2 regions of the Streptomyces sp. NPDC001744 genome follow, and region 1 is predicted to be linked to the other one. Evidence: riboswitches for the same ligand, from Rfam matches in the RefSeq annotation. Region 1 holds a riboswitch; the other holds the start of a gene.
What was found. A riboswitch is a leader RNA that binds a small molecule or an ion and turns the genes downstream of it on or off. The one in region 1 is predicted to bind glycine.

Region 1 (11,044 bases):
TGGGGGTGTAGGACTCCCACTTGTACGGGCCGGAGGAGAACGGCTTCAGACCGTACTTGGACTTGGTGTCCTTGTCCTGGCGGACCGGGGAGGCGGCGGGCATCGCCAGCATCTGCAGGAAGTCGCCGTTGGCGACCGGCAGCTTGAAGACGATGGTCTTGTCGTCCGGGGTCTCGATCGCCTTCAGGCCGAGCTTGTCGGGCGAGGTGTCCTTGTAGGGACCCTTGTACTCGTTCTTGGGGTCCAGGACCTGCTGGAGGTAGATCGGGCCGCCGGAGATGACGTCCTGCGCCCAGATGCGCTCGATGCCGTACTTGATGTCCTTGGAGGTGATCGGCTTGCCGTCCTCCCAGGTGACCCCGTCCTTCAGGGTGAAGGTGTAGGTGAGGCCGTCGGTCGAGACCTTGCCGGTGTCGGTGGCGAGGTCGGAGACCAGCTCGGTGGAGGCCGCGCCGGGCTCCGCCTTGAAGGTGACCAGCTGGCGCGTGTAGTAGCGGGCGAAGTCCCACACGAAGCCGTAGTAGCCGCGCTGCGGGTCCCAGCTGTCGGCCTCCTGCGAGCCGATGAACTTCAGCTCGCCGCCCTTCTTGTCGGAGGCGTTGAGGACCTTGTTGACACCACCGTTGAAGGCGAGGCCGCCCTTGCCCTTGTCGCCGCCGTCGCCGTTGCCGCCGCCGCAGGCCGTGGTGACGACCATCGTGGCCGCCGCGAGCAGCGCGCCCGCGGCGATCCTGCGCCTCTGAGTGCTCATCAGGGTCATGGGTCTCGCAACCTCCGGGATAGTGGCGGCCGTTGCGGCGGTCCGCCGTTGGGGGTGGGGCCTCCTGTCGCCAGCGGCAGGGGCGGTTCGTGCGGGTCGTCGGCGAACGGTCAGCGGGAGCCCTTCGGGTCGAGCGCGTCGCGCACGCCGTCGCCGAAGAGGTTGAACGCCAGGACGGTGATGAAGATCGCGAGGCCGGGGATCACCATGAACAGCGGGTCCGACTCGTAGGTGTTGATGGCCTTGGACAGCATCTGGCCCCAGGAGGCGGTGGGGGGCTTCACACCGGCCCCGAGGAAGCTGAGGGCCGCCTCGGTGAGGATGTTGGTGGGGATCATGAGGGTCGCGTAGACCGTGATCGGCGCCACCAGGTTGGGCAGCAGCTCCTTGCGCAGGATGTAGAGGCGGCCCGCGCCCAGGCTCTGGGCGGCCTCCACGTACTCCCGGTTGCGCAGCGAGAGGGTCTGGCCCCGGACGATGCGGCCGACGTACGGCCAGCCGAAGAAGCCGATCACGACGACGAGGGCGCCGATGCGCACGCCCGAGCCCTCGATCCCGAGGAGCTCGTTGGGCAGCACCGAGACCAGCGCGATCGTGAAGAGCAGCTGCGGGAAGGCGAGCATGACGTCCATGACCCGGCTGAGGGCCGCGTCGATCCAGCCGCCGAAGTAGCCCGCGACGATGCCGAGGACGGTGCCGAGGGCGACCGCGAAGACCGCCGCGAGGAAGGCGACGAGCAGCGAGATCCGGGCGCCGTAGACGATGCGGCTGAAGACGTCGCGGCCGTTGACCGGCTCCACCCCGAGGAGGAAGTCGGAGCTGATGCCGCCCCAGGAGCCGATCGGGGTGCCGAACAGCGGGTCGATCTGGTCCTCGTGGAACTCGTCCGGCGGATGGCCGAGGAGACCGACGATGAGCGGCGCGAAGACCGCGACCACGACGAGGAAGAGGACGACGAAGGCGCCGGCGAGGGCGAGCTTGTCGCGCTTGAGGCGGGTCCAGGCGATCTTCCAGGGCGAACGGCCCTGGATCTCCTTGTCGGGGAGGCCGGGGACGCCGGGGGCGGCGGGCGCGCCGTCGACGGTGGCGGTCGACGCACCCGCACTCGTCTCGTGCAGTGGTGCCGTCATCGTGGTGAGGACCCCTCTCGGCCGCCGGTAGCCGGCCCTTGCCCGCCGCGGGTGGCGGCTCGGTGGAACAACCTGCGGGGCACCTGCTCGAAAGGAGCCGGGTACCCGGTGTTCCGGGAGTCTTCAACGCGTTTGTGATCACCCGCCAGACCTGGCGGGGAATGGTTGCCCAAACGTGATGCGGTGCTGTGAATTCCGTTATGCGGACGGCACGCGGACGTGAGCGGACCAACTCGGGTCCTCTTCCCCGCAACCGGACATGTCGCCCAACGCGGCCTTCGGCCTCTTGAATTGGGGCGAACGAAGAGCCGGGGCGGTTCCGCCGGGCCGTACGGGGCGGGAGGGGCGTCTCAGTATCCGGACGGAGCCGCCGGCGGGTATCCGTACCCCGGGGCGGCGGAGCCGCGGCCGGCGTGCGCCTCCCGGTCGTAGAAGGGGCGCGCGTTCGCCCGCAGCCAGAGTGCCACCGGGTCGTAGGCGTCGGAGAGGGCGACCGTCGAGACGGGCAGGCCGTCGGGGACGCCGCCGATGGACTGGCGCATCATCGTCCGGACCGTGTCGACGGCCGCCGGGGAGGTGTCGTACAGGTCGAGCCCGATGACGAGGTACGGGGAGCCGAGCGCGGGCTGCACCCAGCCGCGGCGCAGCGCCCGGACGGCCGGGGTGCGGTGCGCGTTCTGGGTCAGCAGGGCGTAGAACTGGGGGATCTCCAGGGCGGGCTCGGTGACGCGCAGCGGCCCGGCGGGCATCCGGTCGAGGCCGGTGGCGATCCGGCGCAGGTCGGCCCAGGGGATGCCGACCCCGCCACCGGGGGCGTGCGGGTTGAGCCAGACGCCCCAGCGGTCGGGGTAGAGGGCGCGGGCGATCTCCCGGCCGGTGACGAGTTCGTGGGCGCGGTTCCAGCCGGAGGCGGCGAGCTCCCGGGACGAGGTGACGCACGGCGCGTAGCCGAAGCCGTCGACCTCCATGTTCCCGTACTGGGCGTCGGGCGAGCCGGGCGAGCCCTGCCAGAGCAGCATCGTGAGCTCGCCGTCGGCGAGGGCGTGCAGCAGCCCCTCGTACGCGTCGTAGCGTCCGGGTGCCACCTGGCTCAGCGCGTGCTCGACCTTCCCCCGGGCTCCCGGCTCCGCTCGGGCGGAGGAGGCCCCGTTGTCCTCGGCCGTGCCTGACGCGCTCACCCTGGTTCCGCCCCTCTTCCGTCCACCACGTGTGCGCGGCCGCGAGGTCCGCGCGGCCGCCGAGTCAGTTCAGCTTAAACAGGGGGCCGCTCACACGGCGGCGCGCTGGTAGAAGGGCCGCACCCGCTCCACCATCCAGTCCGCGACCGGGTCCTGCGCCAGGTCGAGCAGGATGAGGTTGACCGGCCAGGCCACCTCGACCCGGCCGAGGGCGCGGCCGAGGGCGTCCAGGGGCTCGGTGCGGTCGGTGCCCTCCCAGCGGGAGAGCTGGACGCCGACGAAGAGGGCCGGTTCGGCGCCCTCGACGCTGGCGAGGGCGCGGCGGGCGGTGGTGACGATGCCGATGGCCTCGAACTCGGCGGAGGCCGCGGCGAGGAAGTCGACCGGGTCGTCCTGCCAGTCGGGCTCGAAGAGCCGGACTCGGCCGCCGGAGGCGGGCCCGTCGAGCGGGGTCCGGCCGGCGCGGCAGAGTTCGGCCACGGCGGGCGGGAGCAGCGGGACGCCGACGACGCCGCCGGGGTTCACGGCGATGCCGAGCTGCGGGGGCAGGCCGCGGGCGAAGTCGCGGGCGGGGGCGACGGCGAAGGACATGTGGTCGCCGACGCAGGCGCGGAACTGCTGCTCGGAGCTGAAGACGGGGGTGTAGGCCGCGCCGTCGAGCTCCAGGGTGGCGAGGTCCGGGCCGGTGCCGTCGGGGGCGCGGCCGTTGGGCAGGGGCACCCAGACCGGGCTGCGGCCGAGCACCTCGATCAGGCGGCCGCCCGCTCCGGGGTCGCCGAGCGAGGCGGCCAGCACCTCTTCCAGTTCGTTGCCCGGCCACGTCACGTCCACGGTCCCGTTCCCCTCCTCGCGCCGGCCTGCCGCTCCGGCCGCCCGGCAGCACCCTAACGCCGCCCCGGCACCGCCGTGGCCGGAAGGGAGGGGTACGGGCGTCCGGGACCGCCCCCTTCCGGCGGGCGGGCGGTCCGGACGGGCGGCCGGTCCGGGCGGACGGCCCCGACGGCCGGTCCGGGCGGACGGCCCCGGCGGCCGGTCCGGGCGGACGGCCCCGACGGCCGGCGGGCGCCCCCGTCAGGCGGCCTCCCGGAAGGTGATCGTCCGCAGGGTGTCGGCGGCGTCCCGGTCGAGGAGGGTCGCCGAGGCGCAGCCGTGCGGCAGCCGTCCCGACTCGACGGCCCTCAGCAGCCGGCCGACCGCGCGGCGGTGGCGGGCGAAGGCGTACCCGGAGACGCCCCGGCCCCGGGCGTCCTGGCCCGCCCTCGCGGTGCCCGGGGTGACGTCCAGGAGGAGCAGGTGCAGGGCCCGGCCCCGGCGGCGGGCCTCGCGGGCGAGCCAGCCGCGCACCCAGGACTGGGTGCCGCAGTCGTGCACGATCACGCTCGCGCCGGAGCGCAGGGCGCGGCGCAGCCCGGCGTAGTGCGCGAGCCGGACCAGGGGGCGGTAGACGGCGTACGGCAGGAGCCGGGGCATCCGGGCCTCCCACCGCTCGCGGGCGTCCTGGGAGTCGATGCCGCGTCCTTCGGCGGCCCGCCGCATGAGGGTGGACTTGCCGCTGCCGGGGAGCCCGGAGACGACCACGAGGTCGCCCGGGGCGAAGGCGAGGGTGCGGGGGCCCCGGCCGCCGCGCTCGCGCAGGTCCCGCAGGATCCGGCCCCGCCCCCGGGTCCGGGCACGGGCTCGCCGGGACGGTATGCCGGTACCCGCCGCGCAGGCGCCGGTGTGCTGGATCGTCATCGCGTCTCCCCCTGCCGGGCCTCGGGAGGCCCTTCCCAAGAAGTGTAAAGAAACGGTAATGGGACACAAGCGATTTGCCGCGCCGACACCGCGTGCAATGATGTGCCCGCCAGGACCGGACAGGCCCTGCACGGGCACGATCGCCCTACAACCGCATACCGGCCGCTCGAATCCGCGCGGGAGAGTTCCGGGGCACAGTCTGCGCCCGGACGCCGAAGGAGCAAGACCCTCCCTTGAATCTCTCAGGCCCCGTACCGCGCGGATGAGGCAGATCTGAAAAGCGGGACGCCGTCGCGTCCCCACCCAAGGTGCAAGCCGGGGATGCCCCCGGTGAACCTCTCAGGTTCCATGACAGATGGGGAGGACGTCCTCGCCCGTCATGTCTTCGTCACCGAACGCCCTTGGGACCCGGGAGCCACCCCATGACCTCTGCCCCCCGCCTGACCGCCCTCGATGCGCTGCATCGTTCGCTGGGTGCGACCATGACCGACTTCGCGGGCTGGGACATGCCCCTGCGGTACGGCAGCGAGCGCGACGAGCACCACGCCGTGCGCACCCGGGCCGGCCTCTTCGACCTCTCCCACATGGGCGAGATCACCGTCACCGGGCCGCAGGCCGTCGAACTGCTCGACTTCGCCCTGGTCGGCAACATCTCCACGGTGGGCGCCGGCCGCGCCCGGTACACGATGATCTGCCGCGAGGACGGCGGCATCCTGGACGACCTGATCGTCTACCGCCTCGGCGAGACCGAGGCCCCCGAGTACATGGTGGTGGCCAACGCCTCCAACGCCCAGACCGTCCTGGACGCCCTCACCGAGCGCGCGGCCGGCTTCGACGCCGAGGTCCGCGACGACCGCGACGCGTACGCCCTGATCGCGATCCAGGGCCCGGAGTCCGCCGGCATCCTGAAGTCGGTGACCGACGCCGACCTGGACGGCCTGAAGTACTACGCCGGCCTGCCGGGCACGGTCGCGGGCGTGCCCGCGCTGATCGCCCGCACCGGCTACACCGGCGAGGACGGCTTCGAGCTCTTCCTGAAGCCCGAGCACGCCGAGGGCGTCTGGAAGGCCCTGACCGTGGCGGGCGAGGGCGCCGGCCTGATCCCCTGCGGCCTGTCCTGCCGCGACACGCTCCGCCTGGAGGCGGGCATGCCGCTCTACGGCCACGAGCTGACCACCGGTCTCACCCCCTTCGACGCGGGCCTCGGCCGGGTCGTGAAGTTCGAGAAGCCGGGCGACTTCGTGGGCCGCAAGGCGCTGGAGGCCGCCGCCGAGCGCGCCGAGACCGCCCCGCCGCGCAGGCTGGTCGGCCTGGTCGCCGAGGGCCGCCGGGTCCCCCGCGCCGGCTTCTCCGTCGTCAAGGACGGCGAGGTCGTCGGCGAGGTCACCTCCGGCGCCCCGTCCCCGACCCTCGGGAAGCCGATCGCGATGGCGTACGTGGACGCGGCGCACGCGGAGCCCGGCACGCCGGGCGTGGGCGTGGACATCCGGGGCACCCACGAGCCGTACGAGGTCGTGGCGCTGCCCTTCTACAAGCGCCGGAAGTGACGCGTCCGTCCCACCCGGCGTCTCACCCCGCAAGACCGACGTTCCTCAGCACTCCCCCGATCCAGGAGAATCAGGTCATGAGCAACCCCCAGCAGCTGCGCTACACCAAGGAGCACGAGTGGCTCTCGGACGCCGAGGACGGCGTCGCGACGGTCGGCATCACGGAGTTCGCGGCCAACGCGCTCGGTGATGTCGTCTACGCCCAGCTCCCCGAGGTCGGCTCCACCGTCACCGCGGGCGAGACCTGCGGCGAGCTGGAGTCGACGAAGTCCGTGAGCGACCTGTACTCCCCCGTCTCGGGTGAGGTCGTCGCCGCCAACCAGGACGTGGTGGACGACCCGTCCCTGGTGAACACGGCTCCGTTCGAGGGTGGCTGGCTGTTCAAGGTGCGCGTCGCGGGTGAGCCGGACGACCTGCTCACCGCCGACGAGTACGCCGCGTTCTCCGCCGGGAACTGAGACCGGGCCCGAGACCCCCTAGGGATCGATTCATGTCGCTTCTGAACACCCCCCTCCACGAGCTGGACCCCGACGTCGCCGCCGCCGTCGACGCCGAGCTCCGCCGTCAGCAGTCCACCCTCGAGATGATCGCCTCGGAGAACTTCGCTCCGGTCGCGGTCATGGAGGCGCAGGGCTCCGTCCTCACCAACAAGTACGCCGAGGGCTACCCGGGCCGCCGTTACTACGGCGGCTGCGAGCACGTCGACGTGGCCGAGCAGATCGCGATCGACCGGATCAAGGACCTGTTCGGCGCCGAGTACGCCAACGTCCAGCCGCACTCCGGCGCCTCCGCGAACCAGGCCGCCCTCTTCGCGCTCGCCCAGCCGGGCGACACGATCCTGGGTCTGGACCTGGCGCACGGCGGCCACCTCACCCACGGCATGCGCCTGAACTTCTCCGGCAAGCAGTTCGACGTGGTCGCGTACCACGTGGACGGGGCCGGTCTGGTCGACATGGCCGAGGTCGAGCGCCTCGCCAAGGAGCACCGCCCGAAGGTGATCATCGCCGGCTGGTCGGCGTACCCGCGTCAGCTGGACTTCGCGGAGTTCCGCCGGATCGCGGACGAGGTCGGCGCCTACCTGTGGGTCGACATGGCCCACTTCGCGGGCCTGGTCGCCGCCGGTCTGCACCCGAACCCGGTCGAGCACGCGGACGTGGTGACCTCCACCACGCACAAGACGCTCGGCGGCCCCCGCGGCGGCGTCATCCTGGCGAAGAAGGAGTTCGCGAAGAAGCTGAACTCCTCGGTCTTCCCCGGTTTCCAGGGCGGCCCGCTGGAGCACGTGATCGCGGCCAAGGCCGTCTCCTTCAAGGTCGCGGCCTCGGAGGAGTTCAAGGAGCGCCAGGAACGCACCCTGGAGGGCGCCCGGATCATCGCCGAGCGCCTGGTCCAGGACGACGTGACCGCCCACGGCGTCTCGGTCCTGTCCGGCGGCACGGACGTGCACCTGCTCCTGGTCGACCTGCGCGACTCGGAGCTGGACGGCCAGCAGGCCGAGGACCGGCTCCACGAGGTCGGCATCACGGTCAACCGGAACGCGGTCCCCAACGACCCGCGTCCCCCGATGGTCACCTCGGGCCTGCGCATCGGCACGCCGGCACTCGCGACCCGCGGTTTCGGGGCCGAGGACTTCCGCGAGGTGGCGGACGTCATCGCCGAGACCCTGAAGCCCGGCTTCGACGCCGGGAAGGCCGAGGCCCTCAAGGCCCGGGTGACCGCCCTCGCGGACAAGCACCCGCTGTACCCCGGCCTGAAGTGATCCCGCAGTAATTTCGTACGCTTTTGTTCGTACGGACATCCGGGGCACCGCGCACACTGGAACACGGGCGCGGTGCCCCGACCCATGTCCCCCGTCCACGCGCTTTCTGCACCACCCCGGCAGACAACGACGTCCAGCCCCCACAAGGAGTCCTCCCGTGGCCATCTCGGTCTTCGACCTGTTCTCGATCGGCATCGGTCCGTCGAGCTCCCACACGGTGGGCCCGATGCGCGCGGCCCGGATGTTCGCCCGCCGGCTGAAGAACGAGGGCCTGCTGGCCCACACGGCGAAGGTACGGGCGGAGCTGTACGGCTCCCTGGGCGCGACCGGCCACGGCCACGGCACCCCGAAGGCGGTCCTGCTCGGACTGGAGGGGAACTCGCCCCGCACGGTCGACGTGGAGCACGCGGACGAGGAGTTCGAGCGGATCAGGGCGAGCGGCCGGATCGACCTGCTCGGCGCCCACGAGATCCCGTTCTCGTTCGACGACGACCTGGTCCTGCACCGTCGCAAGGCCCTGCCGTACCACGCCAACGGCATGACGGTCTTCGCGTACGACGCGGAGGGCGGGCTCCTCCTGGAGAAGACGTACTACTCGGTCGGCGGCGGCTTCGTCGTCGACGAGGACGCCGTCGCGGGCGAGAACCCGATCGTCCCGGACGACACCGTCCTGAAGTACCCGTTCCGCACCGGCGACGAGCTGCTGCGCCTCGCCCGGGAGACCGGCCTGTCGATCTCGGCGATGATGCTGGAGAACGAGAAGGCGTGGCGCACCGAGGAGGAGATCCGGGCGGGCCTGCTGGAGATCTGGCGGGTCATGCAGTCCTGCGTCGCGCGCGGCATGTCCCGCGAGGGCATCCTGCCCGGCGGCCTGAAGGTGCGCCGGCGTGCCGCGAACTCCGCCCGCAAGCTGCGCTCCGAGGGGAACCCGGAGGCGCACGCCATGGAGTGGACCACCCTGTACGCGATGGCGGTGAACGAGGAGAACGCGGCGGGCGGCCGGGTGGTGACCGCCCCGACGAACGGCGCGGCCGGCATCATCCCCGCCGTCCTGCACTACTACATGAACTTCGGGGCCGGCAGCGCCTCCCCGGAGGAAAAGGAAGACGGCGTGGTCCGCTTCCTCCTCGCGGCCGGCGCGATCGGCATGCTCTTCAAGGAGAACGCCTCGATCTCCGGCGCCGAGGTCGGCTGCCAGGGCGAGGTCGGCTCGGCCTGCTCGATGGCGGCGGGCGCCCTGGCCGAGGTCCTGGGCGGCTCCCCGGAGCAGGTGGAGAACGCGGCCGAGATCGGCATGGAGCACAACCTGGGCCTGACCTGCGACCCGGTCGGCGGCCTGGTCCAGATCCCCTGCATCGAGCGCAACGGCATGGCGGCGGTCAAGGCGGTCACGGCGGCGAAGATGGCGATGCGCGGCGACGGCAGCCACCTGGTCTCCCTCGACAAGGTCATCAAGACCATGAAGGAGACGGGCGCGGACATGAGCGTGAAGTACAAGGAGACCGCGCGCGGCGGGCTCGCGGTGAACATCATCGAGTGCTGAGGCCCCGGGCGCCGGCCGGCGGTCCTCCGCCCTCCGTCGCAGCGCCGGGGCCCGCCCCGGCGGGCCCCGGACGGGCGGCGGCCGCGGGGCGCGCGGCCCGTCCGGGCGGGCGGGTCAGGCCTTGCTGAGGTGCGACCAGAACTCGTCCCACGACAGCCGGCCGTCGCCGTTGTCGTCGCGCTGCTTGATGAGCGCCTCGGCGACCGTCTCGGTGACGTGGAAGTCGCCCAGCTGCGCCATCACGCTCTTGTACTCCGCGGCGGTGATGAAGCCGTCCCCGTCCACGTCGTACCGGTTGAATGCCGTGCGTGCCGACTCGATGTCCGCCACTGTTTCCGCCCCTTCGTGGTGCTTGTCTGACGGAGGTCAGATTAGCTGGCCCGGGTCCGCCGGATGAGGGGGGTGCGCGCGGCGCGGTGGTACGCGGGGCCCTCCGCCGGGCGGGGCGCCGGGGGCGCGGCCCGCGTCCGGGGCGAGGGGGCCTCCGGCGCGGGCGCTCCCGCCCCTTCGCCGGGCGTCCACCATGCGGACACCTCCGGGAAACAATCAGTGAACCGCATAATCATTCATGGTTTTCAAGGTGAGTGCCGCACGTCACCAACGATTCACTATTAAAGTGTCCATTTTTGCCATAGTTTGCCCCACTAGGGCCTTTTGGCAGAAGGGCCCCCGTCTGGCATAGTCGATGACACGGCCCCCATTGACCCGGGCGAGGTCGATACAGCGGCCGTGGATACACCCCCCCGTCCACGGCGCACCACACGGAAGCCCCCAGCAGCCCCACCACGGCGCACGGGGGCTTCCGTGCGTCCGGGCCCCGCCCCGGCCTCCCGGGGACGGCCTCGGGAGCGGCCGGTCAGACGCGGTCCACCACCCGCATCTCGAACCACGTCGTCTTGCCGCGCGGCGCCAGGTCGGCGCCCCACCGGTCCGCGAGCTTGTCCACGAGGAAGAGGCCCCGCCCGCTCGTGTCCAGTTCGTGCACCGGCATCAGACAGGGCAGTCCGCGCGACGGGTCGCGCACCTCCACCCGGATGCAGCCCCGGCGGCGCTGCAGCCGCAGGGCGAAGGCCCGCGCCCCGGTGTGCCGGACGGCGTTCCCCACCAGCTCCGAGACGAGCAGGACCGCGTGCTCGGCGATCTGCGGCCCCAGCCCCCACTGGCGCGTCACGACGTGCTGCGTCAGCCTGCGGGCCACCCACGCGGACCCGGGCCGGGACCGCAGCCAGACGTCCTCGTCGGCCGGATTGCCGTACGTCTCCACCGCTTCGGCGGCCTGCTGGTCGTCCACGGTCGGTGACCACCGCGCCGCGGCGCTCGCGCGCTGCCGAGATTGTTCCCTGTCCTCCAGGCCCGCCATGGGTCCCATCATGGCCGCACGGGGCCGCCCCCG
Region 2 (11,044 bases), on a different contig from region 1:
ACCACTATCTTCCGCTGAAGGTCATCCGCGAGCACCTCGACGCCCTCGCCCGGGGGGAGCAGGTCCGGCTTCCGGCACCCGGGCGCCGACGGGACCTCCTGGAGGGGCCCTGGGAGCAGGAGGTGGAGCCGCCGGCCGCCGCGCGGCTCGACCGGGCCGAACTGCTCGCCGCCGCCGAGGTGACCGAGGCCGAACTCGCCGAGTGGGAGTCGTACGGCCTGATCGCCGAGGCGCCGGGCGGGGGCTACGACGCCGAGACCGTCACCGTCGCGCGGCTCGTCGCGGATCTGGGGAGGTTCGGTCTGGAACCCCGGCACCTGCGGGCCGTCAAGGCGGGCGCCGACCGGGAGGCCGGGTTGATCGAACAGGTGGTCGCGCCGCTGCGCCGGCACCGGAACCCGCAGACCAGGGCCCATGCGGAGGCCACCGCCAAGGAGCTGGCCGCGCAGTCGGTGCGGCTGCACGCGGCCCTGGTGCAGATCGCTCTGGGCATCCGCTCGCAGTGACCCGGGAGGGGCCCGACTATCCAAACCGGGCGGGCACGTCCTAGGGTTGCTGTGTGAACGAGCTCGACGTTGTGGGTGTCCGCGTGGAAATGCCCTCCAACCAGCCGATCGTGCTCCTGCGTGAAGTGGGAGGCGATCGGTTCCTCCCCATCTGGATCGGACCGGGTGAGGCGACGGCGATCGCCTTCGCCCAGCAAGGGATGACGCCTCCGCGACCGCTGACGCACGACCTCTTCAAGGACGTGCTGGAGGCCGTGGGGCAGGAACTCACCGAAGTCCGCATCACGGATCTGCGTGACGGGGTCTTCTACGCCGAACTGGTCTTCGCCAGCGGCGTCGAGGTGAGTGCGCGGCCGTCCGACGCGATAGCGCTGGCCCTCCGGACCGGTACGCCTATCTTCGGCAGCGACGGCGTCCTGGACGACGCCGGCATCGCGATCCCGGACGAGCAGGAGGACGAGGTGGAGAAGTTCCGCGAATTCCTCGATCAGATCTCGCCGGAGGACTTCGGGACCAACAGTCAGTGAGACCGGCCGCCGGTCACCGGTGGGGCCGGTGACCGGCCGGACCGGGCGGTACGGCCGGAGGCCGTTCGCGGGGCGCTGTCAGAGCATTCGAGTAGCCTTTCCCCGAAGAGAGATACGGGAAACCACTCTCAGGGTGATTATCACTCGGCGTGCCGAGTGTGGCGATCGTTGACGCACCCCGAGTGACTGCCTACCTTCGTGTGGGCAGGTCAAGGACGGAGGGTCGGCGTGATGAGCAGCGCGGACGGTACGGCAGGCAGCTCCCTCGGACGGGTGTCCGGGGAGAGCGCTCCGTATCCGCTTCACGGCAGTGTGGGCGACTTCGGTACGGACGCCGGTGCGGGCGTGCCGGATGAAGGGGTGGGCTACCGCGGTCCCACGGCCTGTGCGGCCGCCGGGATCACCTACCGCCAACTGGACTACTGGGCACGCACCGGGCTCGTGGAGCCGAGTGTGCGGCCCGCGTACGGGTCGGGCACGCAGCGGCTCTACAGCTTCCGCGACGTCGTCGTCCTGAAGATCGTCAAGCGTTTCCTCGACACCGGGGTGGCCCTGCAGAACATCCGGGCCGCCGTGCAGCACCTGCGGGCCCGGGGCTTCCGCGACCTGGAGCGGATGACGCTCATGAGCGACGGGGCCACCGTCTACGAGTGCTCCTCGCCCGACGAGGTCGTGGACCTGCTCCAGGGCGGACAGGGCGTCTTCGGCATCGCCGTCGGGGTGGTCTGGCGGGACGTGGAGACGGCGCTGTCGCAGCTGCACGGGGAGCGGGTGGACACCGGCGAGACCCTCGTGGGACACAACCCGGGGGACGAGCTGGCCAGGCGGCGCAGGGACAGGGCGGTCTGAGACCGCGGCCCGCCCCGCTCCCGGGGCCGGTGGGGCGTTGTCAGTGGCGTAGGGCAGCATCGGACCCGTGAGAGCCGCGCCGACGATCCTGCACCTCGACATGGACGCGTTCTTCGCCGCCGCCGAGCAGGCGGCGAAGCCCAGCCTGCGCGGGAAGCCCGTGGTCGTCGGCGGTCTCGGACCCCGGGGAGTGGTGGCCACCGCGTCGTACGAGGCACGCCGCTTCGGGGTCCACTCCGCGATGCCGATGGGGCAGGCGCGACGGCTCGCGCCGAACGCGGCCTACCTCGTACCGCGCTTCTCCTTCTACCGGTCGATCAGCGAGCAGGTCATGGAGCTGCTCGGGCTCCTCTCCCCGCTCGTGGAGCCCCTCAGCCTCGACGAGGCGTTCGTGGACCTGGAGGCGGGAGGCGTCGCCGACGACCCCGCGAGCGCGCGGGCCGCGGGGGAGCGGCTGCGGGCCGACATCCTGGCGACGACGGGTCTGACGGGTTCGGTGGGGCTCGCCGCGTCCAAGATGATCGCGAAGATCGCCTCCGAGGAGGCGAAGCCGAACGGGCTCGTCCTCATCGAGCCAGGGACCGAGCGGGAGCTTCTGGGGCCGCGTTCCGTACGCATCCTCCCCGGCGTCGGGCCGGCGACCGGGGAGCACCTGCGCAGGGCCGGGATGACCACGGTCTCCGACCTCGCGGAGGCGGGCGAGGACGAACTCGTACGGCTCCTCGGCCGGGCGCACGGGGCCTCGCTGTACCGGATGGCGCAGGGGTACGACGACCGGGCCGTGGTGGCCGAGCGGGACGCCAAGTCCGTCTCGGTCGAGGACACCTTCGACGTGGACCTGCACGACCGGACACGGATCCGGGCCGAGGTCGAGCGCCTCGCCGAGCGGTGCGTGGGGCGGCTGCGGGCGTCGGGCCACTCGGGGCGCACGATCGTCCTGAAGGTCCGGAGGTTCGACTTCTCGACGCTGACCCGGTCCGAGACGCTGCGGGGGCCGACGGACGCCCTCGGGGTCGTGCGGGAGGCCGCCGGGCGGCTGCTCGACGCGGTGGACACCACGGGGGGCGTGCGGCTGCTGGGGGTGGGGGTGAGCGGGCTCGCGGACTACACGCAGGAGGACCTGTTCGCCCAGGCGGAGGCGGCGGCGGAAGCGGCGGGGGAGCGGGCCGCCGGGGAGGCGGACGGCGCGGCGCGGACGGACGGCGTGGCGGGGGCGGAGACCGCCGGGGCCGGGGCCGCCGGACCGGTGGAACGCCACTGGACACCCGGGCACGACGTGCGGCACGCCGTGTACGGGGCCGGCTGGGTGCAGGGGAGCGGGGTCGGGCGGGTCACGGTGCGGTTCGAGGAGCCGTGGTCGGCGCCGGGGCGGGTGCGGACGTTCGCCGTGGACGATCCGGAGCTGACGGCGGGGGAGGCGCTGCCGCTGGTGAGGCGGGGGACGCCGGTGGGCGGTGCCGTGCCGCCGGCGGCCGCGGGACACGGGGACGGGTCCGGTCCGGACCCCTTCCCGTCCCGCCCGTGACGGCGGGACGGGAAGGGAGGGACGTTTCCCGGACGCCCGCGTCCCCGGCGGGTCCCGGACCGTCCCGCGGGGCGGCCGGACCGGGTCAGGCGCCTTCCTGGCCCGCCAGGTGTCCGAAGTCCTTGTCCGGGTGGTCCGCGGGGGAGGAGGGGAGGGCGAGGCCGTAGTGGCGGTAGAGCTGGAGTTCCTGTTCCGGCGAGAGGTGGCGGCCCACGCCGAAGTCCGGGGCGTCCTTGATGAGGGCGCGTGCGAACGGGACGTGGAGGCCGTCGTCGAGCAGGTCGCTCGGCTCCAGGGGGACGAAGGCGTCCCGGCTGAACAGACCGGTGCGGACGGCGGCCCACTCCGGTACGCCGGTCGCGTCGTCCAGGTACACCTCGTCGACGGTCCCGATCTTGTTCCCGTCGCGGTCGAACGCCTTGCGGCCGATCAGGCTGCGCGGATCGATGTCGGTCTGCACGGTCCCTCCAAAGGGTCGCGGCTCCTCTACCCCCTACCAAAGGGCACATCCGGGATGTCGGCCACTTGAGCGAAGGGGGTCACCATCGCGCTGGTAGGCTGGGCGTGGCTGTCGACCCCGTGCGGGAGAGTCCCCCGGAGAAACCTTCCGGTGGACGCCGAAGGAGCAAATCCTCCCCGGAATCTCTCAGGCCCCTGTACCGCGCGGACGAGGTCACTCTGGAAAGCAGAGCGGATGTCCGACGGCATGCGCTCTCACCGACGGTGAAAGCCGGCGTGCCGCGAGGCGTGCCGGTGAAACTCTCAGGTTGAGATGACAGAGGGGGAGGCCGTCCGGGCACCCGCGCCGTGGTGCCCCTCGCAGGTCGTGACGACCAGGAGGCCTCCGTACATGACCGCCAACCGCATTCCGCTCTCCGAACTCGAACAGGGCATCCCGTTCGAGCAGCGGCACATCGGGCCCGATGCCGAGGCCCGGGCCAAGATGCTCGCCCAGGTCGGTTACGGCTCGCTCGACGAGCTCACGGCCGCCGCGGTGCCGGACGTGATCAAGAACGCCGAGGCGCTGGGCCTGCCGGCCGCGCGCACCGAGGCCGAGGTCCTCGCCGAGCTGCGGACGCTCGCCGACCGCAACCAGGTCCTCGCCCCGATGATCGGCCTCGGCTACTACGGCACCTTCACCCCGCCGGTGATCCTGCGGAACGTGATGGAGAACCCCGCCTGGTACACGGCCTACACGCCGTACCAGCCGGAGATCTCCCAGGGCCGCCTGGAGGCCCTGCTGAACTTCCAGACGATGGTCGCCGACCTGACCGGTCTGCCCACCTCCGGCGCCTCCCTCCTGGACGAGGGCACCGCCGCCGCCGAGGCCATGGCCCTGTCCCGCCGCGTCGGCAAGGTCAAGAACGGCGTCTTCCTGGTCGACGCCGACGCCCTGCCGCAGACGATCGCCGTCATCGAGACCCGCGCCGAGCCGACCGGCGTCGAGGTCGTCGTCGCCGACCTGAGCGAGGGCATCCCCGCCGAGGCCGCCGAGCGCGGCGTCTTCGGCGTGCTCGTCCAGTACCCCGGTGCCTCCGGCGCCGTCCGCGACATCAAGCCGCTGATCGACGCGGCCCACGAACTCGGCGCGATCGTCACCGTCGCCGCCGACCTCCTCGCGCTCACCCTGCTCACCTCGCCCGGCGAGCTGGGGGCCGACATCGCCGTCGGCACCACGCAGCGGTTCGGCGTCCCCATGGGCTTCGGCGGGCCGCACGCCGGCTACATGGCCGTCCAGGACAAGCACGCCCGCTCCCTGCCCGGCCGCCTCGTGGGCGTGTCCGTCGACGCCGACGGCAACCGCGCGTACCGCCTGGCGCTCCAGACCCGCGAGCAGCACATCCGCCGCGAGAAGGCCACCAGCAACATCTGCACCGCGCAGGTGCTGCTCGCCGTCATGGCCGGCATGTACGCCGTCTACCACGGCCCCGAGGGCCTCAAGGGCATCGCGCTCCGCACCCACCGGTACGCCGCGATCCTCGCCGCCGGCCTGCGCGCCGGGGGCGTCGAGCTCACCGGGGACGCCTTCTTCGACACCCTCACCGCCCGCGTCCCCGGCAGGGCCGACGAGGTCGTCGCCGCCGCCCGCGAGGCCGGTGTCAACCTCTACCGCGCCGACGCCGACCACGTCTCCGTCTCCTGCGACGAGACCACCGGCCGCGACCAGCTCGCCGCCGTCTGGGCCGCCTTCGGCGTCACCGCCGACGTCGAGTCCCTGGACGCCGTCACCGAGGACGCGCTGCCCGCCGGTCTGCTGCGCTCCGACGCGTACCTGACGCACCCGGTCTTCCACGCGCACCGTTCCGAGACCTCCATGCTGCGCTACCTGCGCCGGCTCGCCGACCGCGACTACGCGCTCGACCGCGGCATGATCCCGCTCGGCTCCTGCACGATGAAGCTGAACGCGACCACCGAGATGGAGCCGGTGACCTGGCCCGAGTTCGGCCAGATCCACCCCTTCGCCCCGGTCGAGCAGGCGCAGGGCTACCTCACGCTCATCACCGAGCTGGAGGAGCGCCTCGCCGAGGTCACCGGCTACGACAAGGTGTCGATCCAGCCCAACGCCGGTTCGCAGGGCGAGCTGGCCGGTCTGCTCGCCGTCCGCGCGTACCACCGGGCCAACGGCGACGAGCAGCGCACCGTCTGCCTCATCCCGTCCTCCGCGCACGGCACCAACGCCGCTTCCGCGGTGATGGCCGGGATGAAGGTCGTCGTGGTGAGGACCGCCGACGACGGCGAGATCGACGTCGAGGACCTGCGGGCCAAGATCGCCCAGTACCGTGACGAGCTGTCCGTGCTGATGATCACCTACCCGTCGACGCACGGCGTCTTCGAGGAGCACGTCGCCGACATCTGCGCCGAGGTCCACGAGGCCGGCGGCCAGGTGTACGTCGACGGCGCCAACCTCAACGCCCTGGTCGGCCTGGCCAAGCCGGGGCACTTCGGCGGCGACGTCTCGCACCTGAACCTGCACAAGACCTTCTGCATCCCGCACGGCGGCGGCGGCCCCGGCGTCGGCCCGGTCGGCGTGCGCGCCCACCTCGCCCCGTACCTGCCGAACCACCCGCTCCAGCCCACCGCGGGCCCGGAGACCGGCGTCGGCCCGATCTCGGCCGCCCCGTGGGGCTCCGCCGGCATCCTGCCGATCTCGTGGTCGTACGTGCGCCTGATGGGCGGCGAGGGCCTCAAGCGGGCCACCCAGGTCGCGGTGCTCGCGGCGAACTACATCGCCAAGCGCCTGGAGCCGCACTTCCCGGTGCTCTACACCGGTCCGGCCGGCCTGGTCGCCCACGAGTGCATCGTGGACCTGCGCCCGCTCTCCAAGGAGACCGGCGTCACCGTCGACGACATCGCCAAGCGCCTCATCGACTACGGCTTCCACGCGCCGACGATGTCCTTCCCGGTGGCCGGCACGCTGATGATCGAGCCGACCGAGTCCGAGGACCTGACCGAGCTGGACCGCTTCTGCGACACGATGATCGCGATCCGGGCCGAGATCGAGAAGGTCGCCGCGGGCCAGTGGCCCGCGGACGACAACCCGCTGCGCAACGCCCCGCACACCGCGGCCGCCCTCGGCGGCGGGTGGGACCACCCGTACACCCGTGACGAGGCCGTCTTCCCGGCGGGCGTCTCGGCCGCCGACAAGTACTGGCCGCCGGTGCGCCGGATCGACGGCGCCTTCGGCGACCGCAACCTCGTCTGCTCCTGCCCGCCGCTGGACGCGTACGACAACTGAGGCCGGACGCCTTCGTGACGGGGGCCGGTCCGGAGGGTTCTCCTCCGGACCGGCCCCCGTCCTCCGTCCGGGCCCGTCAGGCGGCGGTCGTCACCCGGCCCGCCGCGAGGGGACGGTGCGGGGCGATGACCTGTCCGTCCGGCAGCAGTTCACCGGTGTCCTCGAAGAGCAGGACGCCGTTGCACAGCAGGCTCCAGCCCTGCTCCGGGTGGTGTGCCGTCAGTCGGGCCGCCTCCCGGTCGGCGGAGTCGGCGGTGGGACAGGCGGGATGGTGCTGGCACATGGATGGGTTCTTTCGCTGCGTCGTGGTGGATGTCCTGCGGCTCTGCGCGCTCATGGCCGCCCCCGTCGGTCGGTTCGGTTCCGGTCCCAGTCTTGCTCCGGGGGCGGGCTTCCGCAGGCATTTCGCGGCAGCTCGTCCCCTCTCGGAGGGACGCGTCACCCGCAAGGGCGGTTCGGTCCAACCACCCCGCCCCTTCGGGTGGTTCGGGGTGGTCCGGGCGGGCTAGTCCGTACGGGAGGGGCGTTCGGGCGGCGCGTTCGGACGCCCGGTCCGGGCAGCGGCGCGCCCCGTGTCCCGGACGGGGCACGGGGCGGTGGCGTGCGGGGAAGGGCGGTTCAGGCGGGTGCCGGTGAGCCCAGGAGCGGCGGCGCGAGCCGCGTGCTGAGGACGGGCAGGAGGTCGGCGGCCGGGTAGGGGTGGTGGGCCGTGATCCCCGGCGGCGCGGGAGCCAGCGGCACCAGCAGGTCGGCGGCGGCCGGGGCGGCGGTGGTGTCGTCCGCCTCCGGGTCCGCCTGCAGCCAGAGGGTCAGCATGTAGAGCTCCGGTACGGAGAGCAGCCGCGGCCGGTACGCGACCGGGATCTTTTCGGCCTGCTGCAGGGCCCGTTCCGTGGAGGAGACGTACGGTCCCTCGAAGAAGTGCGAGAAGGACCAGCCGTCCGGAGTGGGCGCGGTGTCCGCGGCCGCGATCGTCCGGTCCCCGTTCCGGATCAGGAAGCGCCATCCGGCGAGCCGGGTGCGAGGCGGATGCCCCGGAGCTCCGGTGATGTCCAAGACGTGGACGGGCAGGGGGAGTTCGGGGCTCAGCGGTCCCTGCGCGACCCGCAGGGCGGGGGTTCGCGCCTCACGGACGACGGTCGGTGAGCCGAGCGCCGCGAGGACGCTGCGGAGGGCCGGCCCGGGGGCCGGGGAGGGTCGGAGCATGGTGGGTCGCCTCTCGCTCAGGAGACACGGTGACGCGTGGGCAGGTACGACGGCGCTGTCGGCGGCGGGGCCAGAGAGGGGCCGTGGGGCCATGGCACGGGGCCGTGATCGGGCGCCAACACTCTGCCTCGTCCGCGGAGTTTATACGACACGTGTTCACACAGTGTTTCCGCTAGACGTCCCCGTTATTCCTGGCAAGGCGTCATCAGGACTTCGTCGCGGGGCGGAGAAGCGGAATCAGGAGGACGATACCGCTCTCACCCGCGTATATCACACGGGTTCGGTCGGCCGAATTCCGACCATGGCTTTCCAGGCAATATGGCGTCGGTATGTGACGATCATTCGTTGCCTGTGGAATGTGCCATTGGAGTGCTGCGTCCAGCCTATCGTCCGACAAGCCGGTCCCGCGGGCGTTGTGGATCAGCGGGGTGGGCATCATGGTCCGTGACGCGCGGCCGCCATGGTGGCCGCCCAGCCGGGGAAGGACACTTCGATGGGCGAGAAGGTCGTGGCCGACGGGTTCGGCCCGTCCGACCGACAGCACTACCGGAGGAAACTCCAGCAATGTCTGGCGGGACTCGCGAGGCTCCTGGCGGAGAAGAGGTTCGACCGCCCGCGCAATCTCATGGGCGTGGAGATCGAACTCAATCTCGCCGGGGCCGACGGGCTGCCCCGCATGCTCAACGGTCCGGTTCTCGAAAAGATCGCGAGCACCGATTTCCAGACGGAACTCGGAATGTTCAACCTCGAAGTCAACATCGCCCCCCACCAGCTGGAGGGCCGCGTATTCGACCGGCTGGCGGAGGAGATCGGGGCCGGCATCGGATACGCCGACCGCATGGCGGCGGAACTCGACGCGGGCGTCGTCATGATCGGCGTGCTGCCCACGCTCGAACAGCACGACCTGGTGCCCGAGAACCTGTCGGACAACGACCGCTACGCGCTCCTCAACGACCAGATCCTCGCCGCCCGGGGGGAGGACCTCGTCCTCGACATCCACGGCGTCGAACACCTCCGGTGCACCTCGGAGTCGATCGTGCCCGAGGCGGCCTGCACCTCGGTCCAGCTCCACCTCCAGGTGACACCGGCCCGGTTCGCCGCCGTGTGGAACGCGGCGCAGGCCGTCTCCGGCGTGCAGATCGCGCTCGGCGCCAACGCGCCCTTCGTCTTCGGCCACGAGCTGTGGCGGGAGTCCCGGCCGCCGCTCTTCCAGCAGGCCACCGACACCCGGCCGCCCGAGCTGCAGTCCCAGGGGGTCCGGCCGCGCACCTGGTTCGGGGAGCGGTGGGTCGACTCGGCCTACGACCTCTTCGAGGAGAACCTCCGTTACTTCCCCGCCCTCCTCCCCGTCCGGGACGAGGAGGACCCGCTGCTCGTTCTCGACCGGGGAGGCGTGCCGGGCCTCCGGGAACTGGTCCTGCACAACGGCACGGTCTACCGCTGGAACCGGCCCGTGTACGGCGTGGTCGACGGGGTCCCGCACCTGCGCGTCGAGAACCGGGTCCTGCCGGCGGGTCCGACCGTGACGGACGTGATCGCCAACGCGGCCTTCTACTACGGCCTCGTGCGCGCGCTCGCCGACGAACCCCGGCCCGTCTGGAAGCGGATGGCCTTCGAGGACGCCGAGGCCAACTTCGACACGGCCTGCCGCCACGGCATCGAGGCGGAGCTGCGCTGGCCCCGCCCGGGACGCGCGGGCGGCGTCGCGACCGTGCCGGCGGTACGGCTCGTCCTGGACGAGCTGCTGCCGCTCGCCGCGACGGGACTCGACGCCTGGCGCATCGAGCCCGCCGACCGGGACTTCTACCTCGGCGTGATCGAACAGCGCTGCCTGCGGCGGGTGAACGGCGCCTCCTGGCAGGCCGACACCTTCCACCGGGCCCTGGAGGCGGGCCTCGACCGGCGGACGGCGCTCGCGGCGACGACCCGCCGCTACCGGACCCTCATGAGCGCGGGCGATCCGGTGCACACCTGGCCGGTCGGCATCGGCTGAGGCGGCCCCCTCCGCCTCCGTCCCGGAGCCTCGCATGGGGGATCATGTCCCCACGGGTTCGGTCGTCCGGGGAAGTGGAGACAGATGTGGTGTCCGAGCAACGAGTGAGGGAAGCCTCCCCGTCCCCCGACGGGCCGGCGCCCCGGGTGTTGCGCTCCGAGACGCTGATCGTGCTCTCCCTCTCGCTCGGGGCGAGCGGCGTGTCGGCGCTCATCAGCTTCGTCGGCTCGCTCACCAGGCCCGGTGCGCTGAAGGAACAGGCGGCGACCCTCAACGGCTCGTACGCGCCGGGGCGGCCCTGGCTCGACCTGTCCTGGCAGCTCTTCGGCATCGCCACGGCGCTGGTGCCGGTCGTGCTCGTCGCCCACCTCCTGCTGCGGGAGGGCTCGGGCCTCCGGGCCATCGGTTTCGACCGGACCCGGCCGTGGCCCGACCTCGGGCGCGGGACGCTGGTCGCGGCGGGGATCGGGAGTGCCGGGCTCGCGTTCTACCTGGCGGCGAGGGCGTCCGGGTTCAACCTGACGGTGGTTCCCGAGTCGCTGCCGGACGTGTGGTGGAAGTACCCCGTGCTCATCCTGTCGGCGGTCCAGAACTCCGTCCTGGAGGAGGTGATCGTCGTCGGCTACCTGCTGCGCAGACTGGGGCAGCTGGGGTGGACCCCGACGGCGGCGCTCGTGGCCAGTTCGGTGCTGCGCGGCTCGT

Region 2: linked by a shared signal. The riboswitch ahead of gcvP (aminomethyl-transferring glycine dehydrogenase) and the one ahead of gcvT (glycine cleavage system aminomethyltransferase GcvT) in region 1 are both predicted to bind glycine.

Annotation. Positions count from the first base shown of each region.
Region 1 covers NZ_JBIAUG010000002.1:237,172-248,215, reverse strand. The annotation lists gene ACFYZY_RS03615 (ABC transporter substrate-binding protein) at 1-760, opposite strand, end outside; gene ACFYZY_RS03610 (ABC transporter permease) at 871-1,890, opposite strand; gene ACFYZY_RS03605 (enhanced serine sensitivity protein SseB C-terminal domain-containing protein) at 2,241-3,068, opposite strand; gene ACFYZY_RS03600 (enhanced serine sensitivity protein SseB) at 3,159-3,899, opposite strand; gene ACFYZY_RS03595 (AAA family ATPase) at 4,140-4,802, opposite strand; glycine riboswitch at 4,970-5,069, shown strand; gene gcvT (glycine cleavage system aminomethyltransferase GcvT) at 5,225-6,349, shown strand; gene gcvH (glycine cleavage system protein GcvH) at 6,427-6,807, shown strand; gene glyA (serine hydroxymethyltransferase) at 6,840-8,108, shown strand; gene ACFYZY_RS03575 (L-serine ammonia-lyase) at 8,266-9,651, shown strand; gene ACFYZY_RS03570 (EF-hand domain-containing protein) at 9,766-9,981, opposite strand; gene ACFYZY_RS03565 (ATP-binding protein) at 10,508-11,011, opposite strand.
Region 2 covers NZ_JBIAUG010000007.1:262,434-273,477, reverse strand. The annotation lists gene ACFYZY_RS11870 (MerR family transcriptional regulator) at 1-506, shown strand, start outside; gene ACFYZY_RS11865 (bifunctional nuclease family protein) at 560-1,033, shown strand; gene ACFYZY_RS11860 (MerR family transcriptional regulator) at 1,265-1,882, shown strand; gene ACFYZY_RS11855 (DNA polymerase IV) at 1,950-3,407, shown strand; gene ACFYZY_RS11850 (PRC-barrel domain-containing protein) at 3,493-3,867, opposite strand; glycine riboswitch at 3,980-4,079, shown strand; gene gcvP (aminomethyl-transferring glycine dehydrogenase) at 4,258-7,143, shown strand; gene ACFYZY_RS11840 (DUF5999 family protein) at 7,220-7,426, opposite strand; gene ACFYZY_RS11835 (hypothetical protein) at 7,762-8,349, opposite strand; gene ACFYZY_RS11830 (glutamate--cysteine ligase) at 8,843-10,342, shown strand; gene ACFYZY_RS11825 (CPBP family intramembrane glutamic endopeptidase) at 10,432-11,044, shown strand, end outside.